Regions from separate parts of the Pseudomonas sp. LBUM1644 genome, predicted to be linked through region 1. Evidence: predicted binding sites of a transcription regulator. Region 1 holds the regulator's gene; the other holds the start of a gene.

Region 1 (3,933 bases):
AACACGCCGGCCTGATCCAGGCATTCAGCGATATCGGCGACAACCTCGACGTGCTGGTGATCGACACCGCTGCGGGCATTGGTGACTCGGTGGTCAGTTTCGTCCGCGCCGCCCAGGAAGTCCTGCTGGTGGTGTGCGATGAACCGACCTCGATCACAGACGCCTACGCCCTGATCAAACTGCTTAACCGCGATTACGGCATGAACCGCTTCCGCGTCCTGGCCAACATGGCCCAGAGCCCGCAGGAAGGTCGCAACCTGTTCGCCAAGTTGACCAAGGTCACGGATCGCTTCCTCGACGTCGCCCTACAATACGTCGGTGCGGTGCCGTACGACGAAAGCGTGCGCAAGGCCGTGCAAAAGCAACGTGCCGTGTATGAAGCCTTTCCGCGTTCCAAGTGCTCGCTGGCCTTCAAGGCGATTGCACAGAAGGTCGATACCTGGCCGCTGCCTGCCAACCCGCGTGGGCACCTGGAGTTTTTCGTCGAGCGCCTCGTGCAACAAACGGCAGGACCGGTTCTATGACAGCCAGCGGTTACAACCTCTACAAGAAGTCGGCACGTGACGCGCAGTACGAGCTGATCGAGCGTTACGCGCCACTGGTTAAACGCATTGCCTATCACTTGCTGGCGCGTCTGCCGGCCAGTGTCCAGGTCGAAGACCTGATCCAGGCCGGGATGATCGGTCTGCTGGAAGTGTCGACCAAATACGACGCCAGCAAAGGCGCGAGTTTCGAGACGTACGCGGGCATTCGAATCCGCGGCGCCATGCTCGATGAAGTCCGCAAGGGGGACTGGGCGCCACGTTCGGTCCACCGCAATACCCGGATGGTCAGCGACGCCATTCGCTCGATTGAAGCTAAAACCGGTCGTGACGCTAAAGATCACGAGGTTGCGGCCGAACTCCAATTGAGTCTCGACGATTATTACGGGATTTTGAACGACACCCTGGGCAGCCGTTTATTCAGTTTCGACGATCTGTTGCAGGACGGCGAACACGAAGGGCTGCACGAGGATGGCGCGAGTGCTCATCTCGAGCCGTCACGCGATCTGGAAGATGAACGCTTCCAGGCAGCGCTGGCGGACGCGATTGCCAATTTGCCGGAGCGTGAGCGACTGGTGTTGGCGCTGTACTACGACGAAGAGCTGAATCTCAAGGAAATCGGTGAAGTCCTGGGGGTCAGCGAATCTCGGGTCAGCCAGTTACACAGCCAGTGCGCGGCCCGTTTGCGGGGGCGTTTGGGGGAGTGGCGAGCGCGCTGAAGGCAGTGTGGGGACACTGCGAACGTGGCTGGTGTGGTGTTGAACTGCGCCGGTCTCGATCTGTTGTGCTCCAGACAGTCATTGAGTGCTTTGCCGGATTGATTGAAATGGCGCGTCCAGGTGCTGGGCGCGTTTAAGACTGCTTGGAGGTCGAATTGGACAAGAACATGAAAATCCTCATCGTTGATGACTTCTCAACGATGCGGCGGATCATAAAAAACCTGTTGCGTGACCTTGGGTTCACCAACACGGTCGAGGCCGACGATGGCACTACTGCCATTCCGGTTCTCAACAGCGGGAGCATCGACTTTCTGGTAACGGACTGGAACATGCCTGGCATGACCGGTATCGACCTGCTGCGCCACGTGCGCGCCGATGAAAAGCTCAAGCACCTGCCGGTGCTGATGGTGACCGCTGAAGCCAAGCGCGAGCAGATCATCGAAGCGGCCCAGGCCGGTGTAAACGGCTATGTGGTCAAACCCTTCACGGCCCAGGCGTTGAAAGAAAAAATCGAGAAGATTTTCGAACGCATCGGTTGATGGACTGCGCCACGGGGGAGCTATGGAGCATAAAGAATCTTCACAGGGCGATTTTGAATCGACCCTGAAAAAACACGCCGTCGAACTGGTCGCGAGCCTTGAAAAAGGCAGGTTCGGCGATGCGGTGCAACTGATCCATGAGCTCAATCAGACCCGTGACCGTGGCCTGTACCAGGAAGTGGGCAAGCTCACCCGTGAGCTGCATAGCGCGATCGTCAATTTCCAGATTGACCCGAACATGCCGCAAGCCGAGGAAGTGTCACAGATCACCGACGCCACCGAGCGCCTGGGGTATGTGGTCAAGCTGACCGAGGCGGCGGCCAACCGCACCATGGATCTGGTGGAAAACTCCACGCCGCTGGTCAACAGCCTGAGCGAAGAAGCCCAGGCCTTGAGCGCGGACTGGGGTCGGTTCATGCGTCGCGAAGTCGGAGCCGAAGAGTTCCGCGAGCTGGCCCGTCGCGTCGACGGTTTCCTGACGCGCAGCAGTGAAGACAACCGCGCCGTGTCGAGCAACCTCAACGACATTCTGCTGGCCCAGGATTACCAGGACCTCACCGGTCAGGTGATCAAGCGTGTGACCCAATTGGTCACCGAAGTTGAAAGCAACCTGCTCAAGCTCGTGCTGATGGCCAGTCAGGTGGACCGCTTTGCGGGCATCGAACATGACCGTGATGCGATGCTTGCAGAAAAAGATCCGCAAAAACATCTCTCTCAGGGTGAAGGTCCGCAGATTCATGCCGATAAAAGAGAAGACGTTGTGTCCGGTCAGGACGATGTGGACGATTTGCTATCCAGCCTAGGGTTTTAGAATTTTAGGTATTTTAGGTTTTTAAACCTGTTAGGAGCACCCCATACATGAGCTTCGGCGCCGATGAAGAGATCCTTCAGGATTTCCTGGTTGAGGCCGGCGAGATTCTAGAGCAACTGTCCGAACAGCTGGTCGAGCTTGAAAGCCGACCGGATGATGCGGACTTGCTCAATGCAATTTTTCGCGGTTTTCACACTGTAAAAGGGGGCGCCGGCTTCCTCCAGCTCAACGAGCTGGTGGAGTGCTGTCACATCGCCGAGAACGTGTTCGACATCCTGCGCAAGGGTGAGCGTCGCGTCGACTCGGAACTGATGGACGTGGTTCTCGAAGCGCTGGACGCGGTGAACAGCATGTTTACCGAAGTCCGTGAACGCAGCCCGATCACGGCCGCGACACCTGAATTGCTCGCTGCCCTGGCCCGTCTGGCCGAGCCGCAAACCGCTGATGAGTCGGCCCCGGTTGCCGAAGTGTTCGAAGCGCCGGCGGCTGAAGGCGAATCGGGCGACATCACTGATAACGAATTCGAACAACTGCTGGACTCGCTGAATGCCGTCAAGGCTCAGGCCGAGGCCCCGGCTCCGCTGCCCGCGGGCAATGCAGCAACCAGCGACGAAATTACCGATGCCGAGTTTGAGTCACTGCTCGATCAGTTGCACGGCAAAGGCCAGTTCGCCGTCGACGCGGTAGCCGCGCCTGCGGCCCCGGCTGCCCCGAAAGCGCCAGGCGACAGTTCCGACATTACCGACGACGAGTTTGAAGCACTGCTTGATCAGCTGCATGGCAAGGGTAACTTTGCTGTCGAAGCGCTGGAATCGGCGATTGCCTCGGTACCGACCCCGGCTGCGCCAAAGGCAGCAGCGGCCGGCGGCGATCTGATCTCGGATCACGAGTTCGAATCGCTGCTCGACGAATTGCACGGCAAAGGCAAGTTCACTGAAGTCGGTACCGGCTCTGCGTCTTCTTCGGTAGCCGCGCCAGTCGCCAAAGCGCCGGCACCCGTCGCCAAAGCGCCCGCGCCAAAAGCCGAGGCACCGAAGCCTGCTGCCGCTGCTGCACCGGCGCCTGCCCGTGCACCCGCTGCGCCGCCTGCGGAAAAGCCAGCCAGCGAAGCCGAGACCACCGTGCGGGTCGACACCGCGCGTCTCGACGAAATCATGAACATGGTCGGCGAATTGGTGCTGGTGCGTAACCGCCTGGTCCGCCTCGGTGCCAACAGCGCCGATGAAGCCATGTCCAAGGCCGTATCCAACCTCGACGTGGTCACGGCCGACCTGCAAACCGCGGTCATGAAGACCCGGATGCAACCGATCAAGAAGGTCTTC
Region 2 (3,933 bases), 1.2 Mb from region 1:
TTTATAGATGAAGAGCCCGACGAAGATCACATCCAGGGTGATCCACAGCGGCCAGCATTGGACGCGTTTTTGCGCCATCCAGACCTGCGCCACCAAACTGAAGCCGGTCAGCGCCGCATCGAGCCAAGGCTGGGCGGCGTCGGTCCAGTGCGCCATGGCGGCGCCGAGTAACAGACTGCCGAGCGCACCGATGGCCAGGCCGAGCGCGATCGATTTGCCCTTGAGTTGACTGACCTGCCGTCCTTGCCGCGCTGCCCCCGCGCGCGTCCACTGCCACCAGCCATAGACTTGCAACGCGGCGTAGATCACCTGCAGCAGCATGTCTGAATAGAGTTTCACCTCAAAAAAGACCCAACTGTAAAGCGAGACCATGACCAGGCCAATGGGCCAGCACCAGGGGTTCTGTTTGACCGTCAACCAGACGGCAATGACACCGAGGGCGGCGGCAAACAGTTCAAGCCCGGACATGGAGGTTCCTTGGAGGAAGTCGAAGAGGGGGCGGATTGTACCGGCAGGCGCCGCCAAGTAGTACCGCCTCACGCGGCCGGTAGCAGCTGCCGAGCCTGCGAGGCTGCGTTCGGCTGCGCAGCAGTCGTAAATCCAGCAACGCCGTATGTCAGGACGACCACGTATGCCAGAATTACGACTGCTGCGCAGCCGAACGCAGCCTCGCAGGCTCGGCGGCTGCTACAGGTGTTTTACACGCGGAACTGTTTGAGTAGCCCGTTCAACTGCTCACTCAGGTCCTTGAGCCGAACGCTGGCCGCGCTCGATTGCTCGGCCGCCAGGGCCGTGCTGTGAGACAGTCCCGCTGCCTGGGTGACGTTCTGGTTGATGTCCTCGACGACATGCGCCTGCTGCAAGGTCGCACTGGCGATTGACGCGTTCAGCCCATTGAGGTTGCGCAGTGCCTGGCCAATGGCATTCAGGCTGGCACCGGCGAGGCCGGCCTGCTCGATGGTCAGCTGCGAGGCGCGGCTGCTGTCGCCGATCACCTTGACCGCCGCTTCGGAGTGGGTTTGCAGGCGTTCGATCATTGACTGGATCTCGGCCGTGGACTTCTGGGTGCGCTGGGCCAGCAATCGCACTTCATCGGCCACCACGGCGAAACCGCGACCCTGTTCCCCGGCCCGAGCGGCTTCGATGGCCGCGTTGAGGGCCAGCAGGTTGGTCTGTTCGGCGATGGAACGGATCACTTCCAGCACGCTGCCGATCTGGGTGCTTTCGGTCGCCAGGGTCCGAATCACTTCCACGGCCTGGACAATGGTCGAAGACAACTTGTCGATCTGTTGCAAGCTGCCATCGATGTTGACCTGGCCTTGTCGGGCTTGAGACTCGGCGTCGCGCATCTCGCTGGCCGCATGCTCGGCATTCTTCGCGACGTCTTGCACGCCATAGGTCACTTCGTTGATTGCCGTGGCCACCAGTTCCATCTGCTGGGACTGTTGCTGGCTGCGTTGTTGAGCCTGGGCGGCGTCATTGCCCAACTCGGTGGAAGACTGGCCCAGTGCGCTGGCGGACACCTGCAATTCGCCGATCACCCGCCGCAGTTTGGCGGTGAATGCGTTGAAATGGCGTGCCAGTTGCGTCACTTCATCGTCGCCCTGGGCGTCGAGGCTGCGGGTCAGATCACTCTCGCCGCTGGCGATATTGGCCATGGCGTTCACGGTTTCCTGGAGCGGACGGACGATACTGCGGGCAATCAGGATCACCAGCAGCGCCATGATCGCGGCGATCACCAGCCCGACAATCGAGGCTTTCCAGACCTGGCCAACGAACTCGGCCTGCATGTCATCTATATAGACGCCCGAACCAAGCACCCAGCCCCAAGGCTCGAACAGTTTGACGTAGGACGTTTTTTCTACCGGTTCGCTGGCACCCGGTTTCGGCCAGCGATACTCGATGGTGCCGGCGCCTTTGGCCTTGGCGACCGCAACCATTTCATTGAATAGCGCAAAACCGTCCGGGTCGCGGATGGCCGAGAGGTTCTGGCCATCGAGCTTGGGGTTGGCCGGGTGCATGATCATGACCGGCGTCAGGTCGTTGATCCAGAAGTAGTCATTCTGGTCGTAGCGCAGGCCGCGAACGGCGGTCAATGCCTGTTTCTGCGCGGCTTCGCGTGTGAGCGTGCCGGCGGTTTCGAGGTCGTGGTAGTAGGTCAGTATGCCGCTCGCGGTCTGCACCACGTGTTGGGTTTTCTGGACTTTGGCATGATACAGGTCGTCATGGATCTGCTTGAGCATCAAGACGCCCAGCGTTAAAAGCATCATGACCGCCACGATCAGGATGAGCCACAAGCGGCGGCTGATCGACATATTGCGCAAGCTGTTCATAACGCTGTCACTCCGGATTCTTGTTCTTGTAATAAATGATCGCCAGCATCCAAGCACACTTTGCAGATCGGGCCAATTCGACCCAAGTCCTATAACGCGGCAGCGGTAACAAGACTTGTCTGATAGGATTTCGGCCCCGCACGGAGAAACCTGAATCCAAGTTGATTTTTCACAGGATTTTTACGCGCTTGTGTAGATCTTGTGCGCGCGGGACTTCAGCTAGGCTGATCGCAGTGAGCGCTCTAAAAAAATATTAACGGGGCATGCCTGGGGGCATCGCTTCTTGGGGGATTGATGGATCTTTGGACCGCCGTTCAGGCATTGATACTTGGAGTTGTAGAAGGGCTGACGGAGTTTTTGCCCATTTCCAGTACCGGACACCAGATCATCGTGGCCGATTTGCTCAACTTCGGTGGTGAGCGGGCGATCGCGTTCAACATCATCATCCAGTTGGGCGCGATCCTGGCCGTGGTCTGGGAGTTTCGCCGCAAGATTCTCGACGTGGTGACCGGTTTGCCGACGCAACCCGGCGCCCGGCGCTTTACCGCCAACCTGTTGATTGCCTTCATGCCGGCCGTGGTGCTGGGGGTGATTTTTTCCGATCTGATCCACCATTACCTGTTCAACCCGATTACGGTTGCGGCGGCGTTGGTGGTGGGCGGGATCATCATGTTGTGGGCCGAAAAGCGTCAGCACGAAGTGCACGCCGAAACCGTTGACGACATCACCTGGAAAGATGCACTGAAAGTCGGCTTCGCCCAGTGCCTGGCCATGATTCCAGGCACATCGCGCTCCGGCTCGACGATCATCGGCGGCCTGCTGTTTGGTTTGTCGCGCAAAACGGCGACCGAGTTCTCGTTCTTCCTGGCGATGCCGACCATGGTCGCCGCGGCGGTGTATTCGGGGTTCAAGTATCGCCATCTGTTCGTGCCGGCAGACTTCCCGGTGTTCGCCCTCGGTTTTGTCACCGCGTTTATCTTCGCGATGATCGCGGTCAAGGGCCTGCTCAAGTTCATTGCCACTCACAGTTATGCGGCGTTTGCCTGGTATCGCATCGTGTTCGGCATTGTGATCCTGGCGACCTGGCAGTTCGGTTGGGTCGATTGGGCAGCCGCCAAGCCATGAGCGACTCCAGCGCGCGCAACAGACCCGGACGCGGTTCCGGGGGAGAGACCCGGCATCTTCGGCTGAAATGGCTGGTGTTCGCGGCGGTGTGCGCGCTGCCGCTGTTTGGCTCGATGTCGATGGGGTTGCAGGGGATTTCGCTGATCCCTCTGTCAGCCTACGGGATCGTCAGCGTACTGGCGTTCTTCCTTTATTGGAGCGACAAACGCAAGGCGCAAACCGAACGCTGGCGCACGCCGGAGAACGTCCTGCACGCGGTCGAACTGGCCGGAGGCTGGCCGGGCGCCTTGCTCGCGCAGCAAGTGTTTCGCCACAAGACCCGCAAAATCTCCTACCAGATCCTGTTCTGGCTCATCGTATTGCTGCACCAGGTGTTCTGGATCGACCAGTTATTCCTGGGGGCGCATTTGTTTGCGCTGTTCTAGAGCAGCAGTCCGACCTGGGTGCGCTTGGGCAACTTGCTCACCACCAGTTG

The links. The regulator FliA, encoded in region 1, starts transcription of late flagellar genes. The targets are predictions, from matches to a motif close to CTAAAGTTTNNNNNNNNNNNGCCGNTAA.
Region 2: ACA052_RS15550 (methyl-accepting chemotaxis protein) is a predicted target of FliA. The motif match lies at 2,461-2,488, and genes of this name have one in related genera.

The regions. Positions count from the first base shown of each region.
Region 1 is NZ_CP166812.1:4,618,077-4,622,009, reverse strand. It holds gene fleN (flagellar synthesis regulator FleN) at 1-524, shown strand, start outside; gene fliA (RNA polymerase sigma factor FliA) at 521-1,261, shown strand; gene ACA052_RS21060 (chemotaxis response regulator CheY) at 1,429-1,800, shown strand; gene ACA052_RS21055 (protein phosphatase CheZ) at 1,823-2,611, shown strand; gene ACA052_RS21050 (chemotaxis protein CheA) at 2,659-3,933, shown strand, end outside.
Region 2 is NZ_CP166812.1:3,453,327-3,457,259, reverse strand. It holds gene pnuC (nicotinamide riboside transporter PnuC) at 1-468, opposite strand, end outside; gene ACA052_RS15550 (methyl-accepting chemotaxis protein) at 699-2,333, opposite strand; gene ACA052_RS15545 (undecaprenyl-diphosphate phosphatase) at 2,628-3,458, shown strand; gene ACA052_RS15540 (DUF1294 domain-containing protein) at 3,455-3,883, shown strand; gene ACA052_RS15535 (MmcQ/YjbR family DNA-binding protein) at 3,880-3,933, opposite strand, start outside.